One region of the Thiomonas sp. TH-17 genome, then DNA from elsewhere that is predicted to be linked to it. Evidence: predicted binding sites of a transcription regulator. Region 1 holds the regulator's gene; the other holds the start of a gene.
What was found. The regulator LexA, encoded in region 1, represses DNA repair genes until DNA is damaged. The targets are predictions, from matches to a motif close to ACTGTATNNNNATACAGT.
Positions count from the first base shown of each region.

Region 1 (11,930 bases):
GCCGAGCACGGGCAAGGCCTGAGTGCAGAGGGCGTCGATCTGCTGCGCGGCATCGCTGTTCTGCAGGGCGGGAGGGGAGGTCGTGGCGTCTTGGGTCATGGCGGAGTCAACGCGGGTGGCGGGGAGCTTGGGTTGCAGGGAGGTTCAATGGGGCTGCGCGGCCAGTTGCCGCACCAGGGTTTCGAGCCGATCGATGTCGGAGCTTTTGTCGAAGAAATAGTCGGCGCCTCCATCGAGGCCGCGGGCGCGGTGCTGCGAGTTGGCGTGCTGGGTGAACATCGCCACGCAGATATCGCCCCGGCTAGCCTTGATGCGCTGCAAGACTTGCAGCCCGCTCTCGCCGGGCATTTCGATGTCGAGCACGATGAAGCGCACGGCGCCTGCGGTGTCTTGCCGCAACAGCTCCATCGCCTGCTGCCCGCAATCGGCCTGCAGCACGGCTTGCACCCCGTCAATGCCGCAGAGCAGGCCGGCCAGGCGCTCGCGCACCATTGCAGAATCGTCGACCACCATCAGTTGCATGACTCAGCTTTCAGAGAATTCAGAATGTGTGGGGGCATTGTTGGCCTGCGGTCGCGTGGCGAACATCGGCCGCGAGCGGTTTGAAGACTGAGACAAGGGCGCGTTGATCTGTCGGAAATTTCTGACCCGGGCGGCGTTGTTCATGCCAATTCATGGTCGAGGACGTAGCGCACCAGATCGGCGTCGCGCTCGAGGCGCATCTTCTGCATCAGGCGGGTCTTGTGCGCGCTGACGGTCTTGACGCTCAGGTGCAGTTCCTGCGCCACTTCGCCCACGGTGCGCCCGGCACCGACACGCCGCAGCACCTGCAGCTCGCGGTCGCTCAGGGTTTGATGTGCGGGGGCATCGGCGGCGGCGCCGTCTTGGAAGTGATGCGCCAACTGCTCGGCGACGGTGGCGGTGAGGTAGCGCTTGCCTTGGGTGGCCGCGCGGATGGCGTCGAGCAATACATCGGGCGCGCTGTCTTTGGTGAGATAGCCGGCCGCGCCGCCGCGCAGTGCGCGCAGGGCGAACAACTGCTCGGCATGCATGCTGAGCATGAGCACGGGCAGGCGGGGGTGCGTGGCCTTGATGCGCTTGAGCAGATCGAGGCCGTCGCCGCCGGGCAGAGACACGTCGAGCAGCACGACCTGCCAGGCGGCTTCGCGCAGGGCGTCTAGCGCTGCGGCGGTGTCGCCGCACCAGTGCGGCTGCAGCCCCTCGGCTTCGAGCATGCGCACGAGCCCGGCGCCCACGAGGGCGTGGTCGTCAACGATGAGCACGCGGGCGGCGTCCATTTGTGGCCTCGCCTCAGGCGGAGATGGGTTTGCCGGAAGCCGGCGCGTCGGCAGATGTGCCGCGTTCGCCGCAGGGCACGCGCAGGCGCAGGGTGGTGCCGTGGTTGGGCACGCTGGCGCAATCGAGCGTGCCGCCGAGCAGATGGGCGCGCTCGCGCATGCCGCGCAAACCAAAGGAGTTTTCGCTGGTCTGCGTGGCCGGAGTGAAGCCCAGCCCGTCATCGACGATGTCGAGCGCGATCAGCCCGGGTGTGCGGGCCAGGGTGAGCCGAACGGATTTGGCCTGCGCGTGGCGGGCGATATTGGTGAAGGCTTCCTGCGCGATGCGGAAGATCTGGATGGCGGTGAGGTCGTCGAGCTCTCCGGCGCTCTCGATCTGGTGCGACACCGGAATGTCATAGCGCTGGCTGAACTCCTCGGCCAGCCAGTGCAGGCCGTCGCTCAGCCCGAGATCGAGCACGGCGGGCCTGAGCTGGGCCGCCACGCGACGGCCGGCGGCGGTGGCGGCGTCCACCAGATGGGTCATGCTGTTGAGCTGGACGTCGTCGGGCCCGAGGCGTCGGCGCAGCAGGCTGATGTCCATTTTCAGCGCGGTGAGCAACTGGCCGAGCTCGTCGTGCATGTCGCGGGCGAGGCGTGCGCGTTCCTGCTCGCGGGCGCGCTCCATGTGCGCGGCCATGTCGCGCAGATCAGACTCGCGGCGGCGGGCATGGCTGATGTTGATCATGATGCCGTTCCACTGCACTTGAGCAGTGCCAAGTTGCTTCACCGCGGCGCGGATGTTGATCCACTTGATCTCGCCCTCGGTGAGGATGCGGCCTTCCCAGTTCCACGGTTCGCCGTGCAGGGCGCTGGCCTGCAGCGAGGCGTGGAAATCGGCCTGGTCGGCGGCATGAATCCGCCCGACGAAGGTCGTGCTCGACCGCAGCAGCGCCTGCGCGCTCAGGCCGCAGACCATTTGCGCCGATTCACTGGCCTGGGTGAATTGCAACTGCCCGGCGCGCTGGCTGAGCTGGAACACCAGACCGAAGCCGGAGAGCGGATGCGCGGCCCAGGGCGTATCGCCTATAGACAGGTCTTGAACTGGCGGAGGAGGGGTTTGGAACGGGGGCACGGAGGGCAGCCAGGAGTGGAATTTACATTCCACTTAACGGCGCGCCCTCAGAAAACTTGAATTCTCAGCGGTTCGAGACAGTCGTAAATCTGCCGTTGGGGCATGGAGCGCAGCCAGGTGAGCTGGCGTTTGGCGAGTTGGCGCGTGGCGGCGATGGCCTGCTCGCGGAACTGCTCGGCGCTGATGTCGCCATCCAGATAATGCCAGGCTTGGCGGTAGCCCACGGCGCGGATCGAGGGCAGCGCGGGGCTGAGGTCGCCGCGCTGGCGTAGCGCGCGCACTTCGTCAAGAAAACCGGAGGCCAGCATCTGCTCGAAGCGTTGGGCGATGCGCGCGTGCAGCACGCTGCGGTCGGAGGGTTCCAGCGAGAGGATGCGCAGGGGCAAGGGGTCGTCATCCGCGCGCCCGGCGGCCAGATGCGCGGAGAGGGGCCGACCGCTGAGTTGCCACACTTCCAGCGCGCGCTGGACGCGCTGGGCGTCGCCCGGCGCAAGGCGGGCGGCAGTGACCGGATCGACTTCGGCCAGCCGGGCGTGCAGCGCGGGCCAGCCGAGGCGGGCGGCCTCGGCGTCGAGTTCGGCGCGCACGGCTGGGTCGGCCTGCGGCAGTTCGGACAGGCCGGACTGCAGTGCCTTGAGGTAGAGCAGGGTTCCGCCGACGATCAAAGGCTGGGCGCCGCGCTGGCGGATTTCCTGGATCAGCCGACGCGCATCCGCAGCGAATTGCGCCGCGCTGTAGCTTTGCGCCGGGTCGAGGATGTCGAGCAGGTGGTGCACGGCCTGGGTGCGCTCCTCAAGACCGGGCTTGGCGGTGCCGATGTCCATGCCGCGATAGACCAGCGCCGAGTCCATGCTGATGAGTTCCACGGTTTCGCCGTGCTGCCGGGCCTGCTGGACGAGTTGCAGGGCCGCGGCGGTCTTGCCGCTGGCGGTCGGACCGACGAGGCAGAGAACGGGCTGGGTAGTTTGCTGCGTCACGGCTTGTGTTGCGGCTTCAGCGACCACGCAGGAACAGGGCGTCGAGGTCGGCCAGGTCGATCTGCCGCCAGGTGGGGCGGCCGTGGTTGCACTGGTCGGCGCGTTCGGTGCGCTCCATATCGCGCAGCAACGCGTTCATTTCTGCGAGCGTGAGCTGGCGGTTGGCGCGCACCGCGCCGTGGCAGGCCATGCTGGAGAGCAGGGCGTTGCGCCGCTCCTGAAGGCGGCTGCTGGTACCTTGCGAAATGAGATCGGCCAGCAAGCCGCGAGCCAGGCGAATGGGGTCGGCGTGCGCCAGCAGCGTGGGCGTGGCGCGCACCACCAGGCTGCTGGGGCCGGCCCGGTCGAGCTCGACGCCGAGCGAGCGCAGGGCATCGGCATGATCTTCCGCCGCGCCCATTTCGGCATCGCTCGCGGCGAACGCGGCCGGGATCAGCAAGGGTTGCACGGCCACCGGCGCATCGGCCTGTTGCGCAGCTTTCAGCCGTTCGTACACGATGCGCTCGTGCGCCGCGTGCATGTCCACGATCACCAGCCCGTGGCGGTTCTGCGCAAGGATGTAGATGCCCAGAAGCTGCGCCAGGGCGAAGCCGAGGGGAAAGTCGTCAGGCTGCGCGGCGGCCAGGTCGGTGGCTTGCGCATAGGGGCGCGGTGCGGCGCTGTCGCGCGCCTGCACGGGCGGAGCGTCCGCAGTCGTCAAGGGGGAATAGGCGCGCGCGAGAGCATCCCAGGGGATCGGGCTAGGGCTCGACCTCGCCATGCCGAAGGGAAGCGCGGCCGTCGCGGGCAGGGCGGAGGATGACGGTCTTTCCCACGCGGCGGGCGGTGTGGCGGGATGCGAAGAAGACGCTTCACCGACCACCCGGGCGAGCACCTGCTCGACGGCATGGCGCACGGCCTGATGCACGGCGGAGCTGTCGCGGAACCGGACTTCCGATTTGGCCGGATGCACATTCACATCGACCAGATCAGACGGCAGATCGAGCAGCAGGGCGTACTGCGGCTGCAAGGCGCCGTGCAGCACATCGGCGTAGGCGGCGCGCACGCCGTGGGCCACGGTGCGGTCGCGTACCCAGCGGTTGTTGACAATGATGTGATGGACATCGGCACGGGCGCGCGCCGCGGTGGGCTTGCAGATCAGCCCGCGTACGGCGAGCGGGCCGATCTGGGCGGAGACGAGCAGGGCGTGCGCGCTGAAGGATTCTCCCAGCACGGCGGCGAGGCGGTCGAGCCCGTGCGGCGAAGGGTCGCGCTCGAATTGCAGCTTGAGCTGCCCGTCATGCCAAAGCCGCAGGGCGATCTGGGGATGGGCGATGGCGGCGCGCTTGAACACGTCGGCGCACCAGGCATATTCGGTCTGTGGCGACTTGAGAAACTTGCGGCGCGCCGGCAGGTTGAAAAACAACTGCCGCAAGGTCACGCGGGTGCCCTGCTGCGCCGCTGTGGGTTGCACCGCGGCGACCTGGCCTGCGCTGGCGTGAATGCGCGCGCCATCGGCTCCGGCGCGGCGGCTGATGATCTCGATTTCGGCCACGGCGGCCATGGCCGCGAGCGCTTCGCCGCGAAAACCCAGATGCGCGGCGTGGTGCAATTCGTCGAGATCGGTGATCTTGCTGGTGGCGTGGCGAAGTAGCGCCAGCGGCAGCTCTTCTGCCGGAATGCCGCAACCATCGTCTTCGACCTGCACGCTGCCCAGCCCGCCCTGTTCGAGGCGCACGGTGAGGGCGCTGGCGCCCGAATCGATGGCGTTGTCGAGCAGTTCGCGCAAGGCCGAAGCCGGGCGCTCGATGACTTCGCCGGCGGCAATCTGGCTGATGAGCACGTCCGGCAGCGGACGAATCGGGCGTTGGGGTTGCAGCAAGGCAGGGATACTGTAAGGACGCGAGGCCGCAGCATGGCGGCGGCCGTCCCCTCGTTGAGGGGCCTGGAGGCAGGAGAAACGACAAGTCAGGTCAGTATACTTTTCGGGCTGTCCGCAACCCGGGGTGCTCAGTCCCGGCTCAGTCTTCTGGCGCAGCATCTGCGTCTTCGGCCTTTCAAAGGCTCTCTTCCGGCTTTCAGCCCAAACCGCATGGATCCCCACGCTCTCATCGACCTCATTCTGCACTTCGACGTGCATCTGGCGCAGTTCATCGCGGCGTATGGCCCCTGGGTGTACGGGCTGCTCTTCGGCATCGTGTTCGTCGAAACCGGGCTGGTCATCATGCCGTTTCTGCCTGGCGATTCCATGCTGTTCGTGGTGGGCGCGTTTGCGGCCACCGGGGCGCTCAGCCTGCCGGGCGTGATGGCCGTGCTCTGGCTCGGCGCCGTGCTGGGCGATAGCCTCAATTACCAGATCGGCAAGGCCATCGGCCATAAGGTTTTTTCGTGGCCGGACTCACGCTGGTTCAACCGTCGCGCCTTCGACAAGGCGCATGCCTTTTACGAGAAATATGGCGGCATCACCATCGTGGCCGCGCGGTTCATGCCCTTCATTCGTACCTTCGCCCCGTTTGTGGCGGGCGTGGCCGAGATGTCGTATGGCAAGTTTCTGGCCTACAACATGCTGGGCGCCACGCTCTGGGTGGGGCTGCTGGTCATGGCGGGTTATCTGTTCGGCAATATTCCGTGGATCAAGCACAACTTGGGTGTCATGACCATCGCCATCATCGTGCTGTCGTTGCTTCCCGCGGTGTGGGGCTGGTGGAAATCACGTCGGCAGGTGTCGGCGGTCTGACGGACACGACTACTTGCCGGACTTTCCGGTAGCGCGTGCTGAGAGCTTCATTGCAGCTTGCCGCGCAGCAGTCCGACAGCGAGCCCCTCGATGGCGAAGGACTGACTGGCATCGACGCGGATGGGTGCGAACTCGGGGTTGGCCGGTAGAAGCTCGATGTGATCGGCCTGCAGGCGCAGGCGCTTGACCGTGACCTCATCGCCGATGCGGGCCACCACGATCTGCCCGCTCTGCGCGGTCTGGCTGCTTTTGACGGCCAGCATGTCGCCGTCGAGAATGCCGGCATCGCGCATGCTCATGCCGCGAACCTTGAGCAGATAGTCGGGGCGCACGGAGAAGGCGCCTGGGTCGACGTTGAGCGTCTGCTCGATATGCTCTTGCGCGAGGATGGGATGCCCGGCAGCGACGCGGCCGACCAGCGGCAGGCAGAGCTGTTCGGCGCCGGGCAGCGCGAGTTGCAGCCCATGAGATAGGTCCGCACGCAACCCATTTGCACGCAAGCCCATGGCGCCCGACGTTTTGCCGGACGTTGTCCCCGAGGACGAGGCGCGCTGCGATTCGGTGATGCGAATGCCGCGCGACGCCCCGGGCGTCAGTTCAATGACACCCTTGCGCGCGAGCGCCTGCAAGTGATCTTCTGCCGCATTGGCCGAGCGGAATCCCAGCCGCGCCGCAATTTCGGCCCGGGTGGGCGGGTAGCCCAGTTCGCGCACGGAGGCGGTGATGAGATCGAGAATTTCCTGCTGACGAGGGGTGAGTTTCGAGATGAGACGGCGCATGCGTGGGCTCCGGCAGTTGCACAATAAGTCAGTTTGATGGGCGAGACCGATGGACGAACTCGCCATGCGAGCCATGTCATCGTTTGCGCCATGAAGATACCCTGATCAGATTTCCAGCTTGATGATTTTCACAGCACTGTAAATCAAAACAGTCTTTCTGCAAAGAGATTCACACATGACCGATTCTTTTTCTCGCGCTGCCTTGCCGCAGGTTGTGGTGTTGGGAACGGGGGGCACGATCGCGGGCGCCGCGACGGGCGACCCCAGTCTGCCGGGTTACACCGCCGGGGTTTTGGGGGTCGACGCGCTGCTGCAAAGCGTGCCGGCGCTCGGCCGCCTGGCTCAAATCCACACCGAGCAGGTGGCCAATCTCGACAGCAAGGACATGACCTTCGCGGTCTGGACGCAGTTGGCCGAACGCGTGACCTACTGGCTGGCGCAGCCGCAAATTCAGGCCTGCGTCATCACCCACGGCACCGACACGCTGGAAGAAACCGCCTACTTTCTGCGCCTGGTGCTGGACACCGACAAGCCGGTGATCCTGACCGCTGCCATGCGTCCAGCCACCGCGCTGAACGCCGACGGCCCGCAGAATCTGCTCGACGCCGTGCGGGTGGCCGTGCATCCCGCGGCGCGGGGGCTGGGCGTGGTCTGTGTGCTGCACGGCGTGGTCCACGCCGCCCGCGATGTGACCAAGGCGAATACGCACGCGGTGGAAGCGTTTTCATCCGGAGAGCGCGGCCCGCTGGGTGAGGTTGACGGTGAGACCTTGCGGCTTTGGCGACAACCCGTGCCCGAGGCCGGAGCGCCATTTCCCCTACCTGCTGCGGGCGAGTGGCCGCGGGTGGAGTTGCTCACCAATGCGGCGGGTAGCGATAGTGCGCTGGTGTGCTGCCTGATTTCGAGCACTGCGCTTCAGCCCCGATTGGGCGGGATGGTCGTTGCCGGCACCGGGGGCGGCACGGTGCACCGCGAACTCGAAGCCGCGCTGCGCTGGGCCGAACAACAGGGCGTGCGGGTTCGAGTGGCGTCGCGCGTCGGCCCGGTACGCGGCGGCGCCGATGACGGCCTCAATGCGGTGAAGCTGCGGGTGCGGCTGCTGTTGGAACTAGCCGCCCAAAGCCCCGCTTCATGAACAATCTGCCTTGAAGTCTCAGGCGGAATGGGCGCTGGCTTGGGGCAACCAGATCTGCACCTGCAAACCGCTGGGCTCGGCATTGCTCAGCTCAAGCCGCCCGCCCATGGCGGTGATGGTTTTTTCCACGATGGAAAGGCCCAGGCCCGTGCCCTTGGCTGAGGTTCTTGCCGCGTCACCGCGGAAGAACGGGCGGGTGAGCTGCGCGAGGTGATCGGCCGGGACGCCCGGGCCGTGGTCGCGCACGGTGAGTTGCACATTGTCGATGCCCGACTGCAGGCTGATGTCGAGATCGGTGTGCACTTCACCCGGCGTCAAGGCATAACGCTTGGCGTTTTCCACCAGGTTGACCACGACGCGTTGCAGCTCCAGGGTGTTGGCGCGCACCGGCGGCACTGGCGGTGTCTGCAGGTGCAGCACCACGGTCTCGTCTTTCTGATAGCGATCGCGCACAAAGTCGACCAAGGCATTGAGATCCACCGTCTCGATCTTCGGCGTGGTGCTGCGCGCATATTCAAGAAATTTGCTGATGATGCGGTCGGCCTGCTCGATGTCTTCGACGATGTTTTCGCGCGCCTGCTCGTCGGGTACGCTCAGCTCAGCCTCCAGCCGCAGCCGGGCCAGTGGCGTGCGGATGTCGTGCGAAATGCCGGCGAGCATCAGCGCGCGCTCTTCTTCGACTTCCTGAAGACTGCGCGCCATGCGGTTGAAACCCCGGTTGACTTCGCGAATTTCGCGCATGCCTGACAGCTCGTCGAGCATCTGCGAGTAATTGCCGGCGCCCACTCGGGCCGTGGCCAGGCGCAGATCGCGCAGCGGCTTGTTGACAAAGCTGGCAATGACCGCCGCGCCAATGAGCGCCAACAGGGTGGCGATAACGCCCCAGCTTGCCCAGGTTTCACTCAGCGAGGGATCGATTCGGGAGCGGTCGAGCAGCAGCCAGTAGGGGTCGCCTTCGATCTCGAAGCCGATCCACAAGCCGGGGCGATCATTCACGACGTCGGCAAAATCGAGCTGTTCGTTCAGCCGCGTGTCCACCGCGACTTCAAGCCGCCGGGTGAATTCGGAATGATTCATGGGCGCCCACTGATCGCCCGGACTGCGCGGGTAGATGTAGATGCCTTCTTTTTTCGCCAGATCGTCGAGCAGCGAAACCCGGTATTGCGGGTCGGAGTGAATCAGCGCCAGGCGCGTGAGATCGATCAGGCTGGTGATTTGCCGCGAGGTCTGCTCGACCTGGGGGCCGAGTTCGAGCAGCCGAAAGCTCTGGAACCACGTCGCCAGGCTGGCGCTGACCAGCAAGACGATGAGCAGAAAGGTGCGCCAGTACAGGCGGCCGAACAGCGCGCTGATCCAGCGCGTCATACGGGAAAATGGACTGAAAGAGGAAGCCACAGAGGCGCCGACTGAGCCCGCAGCCCGCCCCGGTGTCTGGGCGGGCGGGGCAGGGCCTTTGTCCGGATCAGCCTTCGGCGTTGTCGGGGACGAAGACATAGCCCACGCCCCATACGGTCTGGATGTAGCGCGGATGCGCTGCGTCGGTTTCGATGATCTTGCGCAGGCGTGAAATGGCGACGTCAAGGCTGCGGTCGAAGGCTTCGTAGTCGCGGCCGCGGGCCAACTCGGCCAGCCGGTCGCGCGATAGCGGCTGGCGGGGATGGCGCACCAGCGCCTTGAGCATGGCGAATTCGCCCGTGGTCAGGCTGATGACTTCGCCGTTTTTGCTGAGTTCGCGCCGGGCCAGATCGAGGCTGAAGGGGCCGAACACCACGGTTTCGTCTTCGCGCGAGGGCGCGCCGGGCAGTTCCGGCGAAGGCTGGCGGCGCAGCACTGCGCTGATGCGGGCGAGGAGTTCGCGGGGGTTGAAGGGCTTGGGCAGGTAATCGTCAGCGCCGACTTCCAGGCCGATGATGCGATCCACGTCTTCGCCCTTGGCCGTCAGCATGATGATCGGGGTCTGGTCTTTGGAGGCGCGCAGACGCTTGCAGATGGACAGGCCGTCTTCGCCGGGGAGCATCAGGTCGAGCACGATCAGGTCGAAGCGCTCTTTCACCATGATGCGCGACATCGCCTTGGAGTCTTCGGCTACGAACACTTCATAGCCTTCTTGGGAGAGATAGCGACGCAGCAGGTCGCGGATGCGCGCGTCGTCATCGACGACCATCAGCTTCTTCGGTTTTTCGTGGTCCATAGAGGCGTCATTTCTGAATGAAAACAAGGCAGACCCGGCTGCCAACCTTCCTTGCAGCGATGTGTCAGCTTAAGGCTTGTTACACAGTTTACTGCGAGAGCAAGGTGATTCGGGTCGATTCGATTCGATAATTTCATTTGCAAACTTTGGATACGCCCTTGCCTGTGATCTTGCTTCCATCCTGGCGTCGATTACGCCTGACTTCCCTTCTCGGCGCCTGCCTTGTCGGCACGGTGGCCCAGGCGGGAGCGTCTGCTGCGTTGATGCCGCAGCGGCTGCGTCAGGTTGCCGGGCCTGTGGAGGCCAACCTGGCCGAAGGGGCGGGTGGCAGGGTGGCGGACGGCCGACTGGCTACGTCGCAGTTTCTCAGCCCGGCGGCCTCCACGCCCGTCAAGCCGCATGTGTTGAGCCTGCATGATCGGCAAATTTTGCGGCAGCAGATTCAGGGCACGGCTCAGGGGGCGCGCGCGCTGTCGCCCTCAGCCACGCACAAATCGCACCACTGATCCCTTCGAGTCGGTCAGTGATCGGTATGATGAGCCGATCCTTCTGAAACTCTGTTGATCGCCGTGGAAAATCAGCCTCGTCTCTGTTCTGTGCAATGCCTGCATCCCGGAGGTTTGCATCGTCTGGCCTATTGGGAATGGGGCGCGCCGGACCAGGACGATGTCGTCGTCTGCGTTCATGGCCTGACCCGACAGGGCCGCGATTTCGACGTGCTGGCGCAGGCGCTGCAATCCGGCCGCCGCGTGGTGTGCCCTGATCTGCCCGGCCGGGGCGAGTCGGACTGGCTGGCCAACCCAGCGCTGTATCAGGTGCCGCAATACCTTGCCGATCTTGTCACCCTGCTGGCGCGTCTGAAGGCGCGCCGGGTGTCCTGGGTGGGCACTTCGCTGGGCGGGCTCATTGGTATTGCTCTGGCCGGCATGGAGCACAGCCCCATTGCCCGTCTGGTGCTCAACGATGTGGGCCCATCGCTCGATCCGCGAGGGTTGATGCGCATCGCCAGCTATGTGGGGCGGCAAATGCGCTTCGACACCCCCGAACAGGCGGCCGATTCGCTGCGCGAAATTTCTCTGGGCTTCGGCCCGCACACGCCGGAGCAATGGATGGCGCTGACCCGTCCCATGCTGCGCCCGGACGGTGACGGCTGGCGCTTGCACTACGACCCCGCGCTTTCGCAGCCTTTCAGTGCCGCTGCGGCGCAGGCCATAGCCGCAGGCGAAGTCGCCCTTTGGCAGGCCTACGAGCAGATCGCAGCGCCGACTCTGGTCGTGAGAGGGGCGGATTCCGACATTCTCAATGCGCAGACGGCGCTGGCGATGACGCTGCGCGGCCCCAAGGCGCATCTGGTCGAGCTTGCTGGCGTGGGGCACGCGCCGACGCTGGTGCAACCCGACCAGGTGGGCATCGTGCGCGATTTTTTGCTGTCGTGAGCCCGAATCAGTCCGTCGCGGTGCGTAGCGCCGCCCAGGCGGAGCCCGCAGACCATCGGATCGACCAGGCGAGGGCCTACGCCCTGGCGCTGATCGATACCGTGGTGCTCGAAACCGGCGAGCACGCACTGGAGCATGCGGACGGCGTGAGCGCGATCCTGCGCGAAATCGGCGCCGACGCAGACGCCCAGGCCGCGGCCTACCTCAATCTGGTGGTGCCTCATCTGGCGCATCCGCAAGATCAGCTGAGCAAACACTTCGGCGTAGCACTGGCGGCTTTGTCG
Region 1 is NZ_JBYCKI010000022.1:4,710-16,639, forward strand. Features, by position in the region: gene AC2VLV_RS01605 (methyl-accepting chemotaxis protein) at 1-99, opposite strand, end outside; gene AC2VLV_RS01610 (response regulator) at 145-522, opposite strand; gene AC2VLV_RS01615 (hypothetical protein) at 526-666, opposite strand; gene AC2VLV_RS01620 (response regulator) at 663-1,298, opposite strand; gene AC2VLV_RS01625 (sensor histidine kinase) at 1,312-2,412, opposite strand; gene miaA (tRNA (adenosine(37)-N6)-dimethylallyltransferase MiaA) at 2,460-3,389, opposite strand; gene mutL (DNA mismatch repair endonuclease MutL) at 3,406-5,250, opposite strand; gene AC2VLV_RS01640 (DedA family protein) at 5,461-6,105, shown strand; gene lexA (transcriptional repressor LexA) at 6,153-6,872, opposite strand; gene AC2VLV_RS01650 (asparaginase) at 7,060-8,019, shown strand; gene AC2VLV_RS01655 (ATP-binding protein) at 8,038-9,384, opposite strand; gene ompR (osmolarity response regulator transcription factor OmpR) at 9,482-10,210, opposite strand; gene AC2VLV_RS01665 (transglutaminase) at 10,375-10,716, shown strand; gene AC2VLV_RS01670 (alpha/beta fold hydrolase) at 10,780-11,646, shown strand; gene AC2VLV_RS01675 (RelA/SpoT family protein) at 11,643-11,930, shown strand, end outside.

Region 2 (5,734 bases), on a different contig from region 1:
CGCAGGCGGGCGGGGCAATGGCCGCCCGGGCGTGCGGGCGCACTACCACCCGAACTATTACGCCGCTTTCGTCCTCGACCCGGACGGACACAATATTGAAGCCGTGTGCCACGAGGCGGTGTAGGGCCTTTTCACGCCTTTTTCGATAGACAAACTGATGTCCGTTTTCGGCCAGACGGCGGCGCGCCGGGCGACTAGAGTGAGGGCATGCAACTCGATCCCGACACCTGTTACAGCGCGCTGCTCACCCGCGACCGCCGCTTCGATGGCTGGTTTTACGTCGGCGTGTCGTCCACCGGGGTGTATTGTCGGCCGGTGTGTGCGGTACGCACGCCGCTCAAACGCAACTGCAGCTTCTATCCCAGCGCGGCGGCGGCGGAGCAGGCGGGTTATCGGCCCTGTCTGCGTTGCCGTCCCGAGCTGGCGCCGGGGCACGGTGTGCTCGATCTCTCCGGCCAGCTCGCCCGCGCCGCGGCCGCGCTGATCGACCAGGGGCTGACCGATCGCGACGGATTGAGCACCGTCGCGAGCCGCGTGGGCATCACGCCGCGGCATTTGCGGCGCATTTTCGAGGCGGAATTCGGCGTCTCGCCCGTGGCGTATGCGCAGACGCAGCGGCTGCTGCTGGCCAAGGGCCTGCTCACCGACACGGCGCTGCCGATGGCGGCGGTGGCCGGCGCGGCAGGCTTTGGCAGCGTGCGGCGGTTCAATCATTTGTTCCGCACACGCTATGGCCTGACGCCGCTGAGCCTGCGGCGGACGGGCGGCGCCTGCGGGCAGGAAGACTTGCTTACCGTGTCGCTCGCCTACCGGCCCCCCTACGCCTGGAGCCAGATGGTCGACTTTCTGGCGCGTCGCGCGGTGGATGGTGTGGAGCGCGTCACCGCCGATCGCTACAGCCGCGCCCTTGCCTTCGCCGACGAGCCGGGCGCGGCGCCGGTCACGGGCTGGATCGCGGTGACCCACGAGCCTGAGCGCCACAGCTTGCGCCTCACCCTGCCGCCACGTCTGTCGCCGCACATCGGCCGCATTCTGGCCGGCGTGCGGCGACTGTTCGACCTCAGCGCGCGCCCCGATCTGATCGACGCCCATCTGCCCGAGTTTGCCGCAGAAGTGCCTGGCCTGCGCGTGCCCGGCGCGCTCAATGGCTTCGAGATCGCCATGCGCGCCGTGGTCGGCCAGCAGATCGGCCTGTCGCAGGCGCGCCTCATTCTTGGCTGCTTGGCGCAGCGTCACGGCACCTCCGTGCCCGATGCGCCCGACGGTCTGTGCCGCACCTTGCCCGACGCGCCCACGCTCGCCGCCTGCACCCCCGAGGCGCTGCGCGCCTGCGGCCTGACCGGCGCCCGCGCCCTCAGCCTGCACGCGCTGGCGCTGGCCGTGGCCGAGGGACGCGTGGCGCTGCAGCCGCTCGCCCCGGTCGAGCCCACGCTTGCGGCGCTGCAGGCCCTGCCCGGCATCGGCGACTGGACGGCGCAGGTGATTGCGCTGCGCGGTCTGGGCTGGCCGAATGCCTTTCCCGCCGGCGATCTGGTGTTGCGCAAACAACTCGGCCTGACCCGTCCGGCCGACGTGCTGGCCCATGCCGAGCGCTGGGCGCCGTGGCGGGGCTATGCCGCGGTGCATCTGTGGCGCCGCGCGACTGAAGGAGAAACATCGTGAAAGCCGTCTTGGTCATGGACAGCCCGCTGGGCGCGTTGCAACTCACCGCCGAGGCAGACGGGCTCACTGCCCTGAGTTTTCTCGACGACGCAACGCCTCCAACCGCCGACGACACACCTCTGCTGCAGCGTGCCCGCGCGCAACTTCAGGCCTATTTCAGCGGCGATGTAATCCCCTTCGATCTGCCCTTGCGGCCCCAGGGCACGCCGTTCCAGCAAGCGGTCTGGCGGGCGCTGCAGACCGTGCCCTACGGACAGACGGTCAGCTATGCGCTGCTCGCGCAGCGGCTGGGCCTGCCCGCCGGCCATGCGCGCGCCGTGGGTGCGGCAGTGGGGCGCAACCCGCTGCTCATCGTCGTGCCCTGCCACCGCATCATCGGCCATGACGGCAGCTTGACCGGCTACGCTGCCGGCCTGCCGCGCAAGCAGGCGCTGCTCGATCTCGAACACGCTGCCCCGATTTCAACGCGAACTCCCACGCAAACCCCTACGCCCCGTCGCCCGCGCGCGGCCTGAGCGCTACGGCCAGCGCTGCGCATCAGCCGGATCACGCCCATGCCTTTCATCGAACTGTTTCTGCTCGCCGCCATCTGGGGCGCTTCTTTTTTGTTTCTGCGCATCGCCGTGCCCGAGTTCGGGCCGGTGCCGCTCATCGCGCTGCGCGTGGGCATTGCCTCGCTGGTGCTGCTGCCGGTGCTTCGCACGGCCGCGGCGCGCGCCCAGTTCCGCCGCAAACTCGGGCCGCTGCTGGTCGTCGGGGTGACCAACTCCGCGTTGCCGTTCACCTTGTTCGCGGTCGGCGCGCTGCACTTGGGCGCGGGCTTCGAGGCCATTCTGAATGCCACCACCCCGCTGTGGGCGGCGGTGCTGGGGGCGACGCTGTTCGGCGCGCCGATTGGCCGGGCGCAGGTCGTGGGACTGGGCGTCGGCCTGCTGGGCGTGGTCGTGCTGGTGGGCGATCAGCCCGGCCTCTCGCAGGGCGCTGCGCCGTGGGCGGTTGCTGCGGTACTGCTGGCGCCTGTGTCCTATGGCTTTGCCGTGCATTACGTCCGCCGCCATCTGGCCGGGGCCGATCCGGCCCTCACCGCTTTCGGCAGCCAGTTCACGGCCACGGTGCTGCTCGCGCTGCCCGCAGCGTTCACCTGGCCTGCGCACGCGGTGCAGGGCGACATCTGGGCCGCCGTGGCGGCGCTGGGCGTGCTGTGCACCGGCCTGGCCTATGTGCTGTACTTCCGCCTCGTGGCGCAGGTGGGCGCGGCCTACGCTGCCTCGGTCACCTTCCTCATTCCGGCTTTCGGCATGCTCTGGGGCGCGCTGTTCCTGCAAGAAGCCGTCACCAGCGCCATGCTGGCGGGCTGCGCGATCATCCTGTTGGGCACCGCGCTGGCGAGCGGACAGTGGAAGCGGCTGGTGGGTTTGCGGGTGTAGAAGAAGTCCGCGGTTCGGCCCACATTGCATTGTGGTCGCCGCTGTGAAATACTGAACATAAAAACAGTATTCGAGCGTGCCCCAATCGGCACGAAGTGCCATGACGCTGCGTTGCCTGCTGGTCGATTTCAACTCCTATTTCGCCTCGGTGGAGCAGCAGCTTTGCCCCGAGTTGCGCGGGCGGCCGGTGGGCGTGGTGCCGATGATGGCCGACACCACCTGCTGCATCGCCGCCAGCTACGAGGCCAAGGCTTTCGGTGTGAAGACCGGCACGCAGGTGGCCGAGGCGCGTCGGCTCTGTCCGGGCATCGTGTTCGTGGTGGCGCGGCATGCCGAGTATGTGCAGATTCACCACCGCGCCGTGGCCGTGGTGGACACCATCGCGCCGGTGGAGCGGGTGCTCTCCATCGATGAGATGACCTGCAGCCTGCCCATGGGCTGGACCAGCCGCGAGCGCGCCACGCAACTGGCGCTGCGCCTCAAGGCCGCGCTGCGCGAGGCGTTGGGCGAGTGCCTGCGGGTCTCGGTGGGCGTCGCGCCCAATGTGTTTCTCGCCAAGCAGGCGTCCAATCTGCAAAAGCCCGATGGTCTGGTGGTGCTCGACTCCACCGACCTGCCCGGCCCGCTGCTGCGCATGCAGCTCACCGATCTCACCGGCATCAATGTGCGCATGCTGGCGCGGCTGCAGGCGCAGGGCATCCACAGCGTGGAGCAGCTCTGGCGGGCGCGCCGCGAGCAACTGCGCGTGGTGTGGGGCGGCATCGCGGGCGAGGCTTTCTTCGACCGGTTGCACGGGTTGGTGTCGGGCGTGCAGGCGGCCAATCCGCGGCGTTCGCTCGGCCATTCGCATGTGCTGCCGCCCGAGATGCGCAGCGCCGAGGGCGCGCTGGCCGTGCTCGACCGCCTCACGCAGAAGGCCGCGATGCGCCTGCGCCGCGAGCACCTGCTGGCCGGCGCCATGACGGTGATGCTCAAGCTCACCCGTCGGCACGGCGAGCGTCTGCGTCCCGAGCGCGGCGCCCGCTTCGCGCCGACGGCCGACACCCGCGCCCTGCTGCACACCCTGCGCGAGTTGTGGCCCGGCATGGTTCCTGCGGGCTGGGCGCCGATGAAAGTGGCCATGCTGCTGCACGATCTGCGCCAGCCCGGGCAGACCAGCGCCAGCCTGTTTGAGGGCGACGTGCCCGGCTCCGATGCGGAGCAGGCCGCGCTGTGGGGCGCAGTCGATGCCCTCAACGTGCGCTACGGCCGCCACACCATCTATTGCGGCAGCGGCCACCAGGGACGGGAGGAAGCCCCCATGCGCATTGCGTTCAACCACATCCCTGATCTGGAAACGGAGGGCTGATGAGGGGGATGAATACACGAGACTCCAAGGCTGCGGTGAAAATGGTGCCGCACAACCCTCCATCCACCATCTCTCTGGGAGACCCCGATGCCCACACGCATCCTGCTCGTCCGTCATGGCGAAACCCGCCTGACGCTGGAAGACCGCTTTGCCGGATCGAACGATGAGCCCCTGTCCGACGAAGGGCGCGAGCAGGCCGCCAGCCTGGGCCTGCGGCTAGCGAGCGTGCCCATCGCCGCGGCCTACGCCAGCCCGATGGCCCGCACGATGGAAACCGCGCAGCGCGTGGCCGCCGCGCATGGTCTGCCGGTTCAGACCGCCGCCGCGCTGCGCGAGATCGACTACGGCAACTGGGAAGGCCTGACCCGCGACGAAGTCATCGACCGCTTTGCGCAGGCCTACGAGTTGTGGGAGGAAGACCCGCTGCTGGTGGCGCCCGAAGGCGGCGAGTCGGGCTTGAGCGTCATCCACCGGGCGCTGCCCTTTCTGCGCGAGATCATCGAGCGGCACCGGCATCAGACCGTGCTGGTCGTCTCGCACAAAGGCACCAATCGCCTGCTCGTCAGCAGCCTTCTGGGCCTGGACGCGCGCGGCTACCGCGAGCGCCTCGATCAAAGCCCCGCTGCGCTGACCATTCTCGATTTCATGAACGAGGTCCGCCCGCGTCTCAAGCTGTTCAACGACATCTCGCATTACCAGTCGTATCCCGACCGCGAGATTTCCGAACGCATCTCGAAATGGTGGCGCCCGACGGTGGAGGGTTGACGGTGCTGCGGCCAGGGCCGCGTACAGGCGCTCCTTCGGCGTTCAATTTTTTTGCGTTTCCGGCAAGGTCGTGAAGTGCTCGACCACCGGGGGCTGCGCGAAGTAGGGGCCGACGATGGCCCGCCACTGCGAGAACGCCTCGGACTGGCGAAAGCCCACGGTGTGGTCTTCCAGGGTGGCCCAGCGAATCATCAGCAGGTAGCGTTCGGGCGTTTCAATCCCTTTGCGGATCTCGTAGCCTTCGAACCCCTTGGCGTGCGAGATGACGGTGTTCACGCCATGGACGATGGCGGCTTCGAATTCGGCCTGACTGCCGGGCCGGATCTGAATATCGGCGAGTTCATGAATCATGTTGGGGAGTCTCCAGAGTTGGGTTCAACGTTCCTGATCGGTGGGGCGCATCAAAATTTCGTTGATGTTCACATGCGCCGGCTGGCCGGCACAGAACACGATGGCGCGGGCGATGTCTGCGCTTTGCAGCTGGCGCATGCTGTCGGCCCAGTTGTTGAGGGCGGTCTGCGTGGGCGCGTGG
Region 2 is NZ_JBYCKI010000134.1:229-5,962, forward strand. Features, by position in the region: gene AC2VLV_RS08040 (VOC family protein) at 1-124, shown strand, start outside; gene AC2VLV_RS08045 (AlkA N-terminal domain-containing protein) at 208-1,662, shown strand; gene AC2VLV_RS08050 (methylated-DNA--[protein]-cysteine S-methyltransferase) at 1,677-2,177, shown strand; gene AC2VLV_RS08055 (DMT family transporter) at 2,217-3,089, shown strand; gene AC2VLV_RS08060 (Y-family DNA polymerase) at 3,190-4,437, shown strand; gene AC2VLV_RS08065 (histidine phosphatase family protein) at 4,525-5,202, shown strand; gene AC2VLV_RS08070 (antibiotic biosynthesis monooxygenase family protein) at 5,245-5,553, opposite strand; partial or broken gene AC2VLV_RS08075 (SDR family NAD(P)-dependent oxidoreductase) at 5,578-5,734, opposite strand, start outside.
Region 2: a site for LexA is predicted at 3,140-3,157, ahead of AC2VLV_RS08060 (Y-family DNA polymerase). Genes of this name have one in related genera too.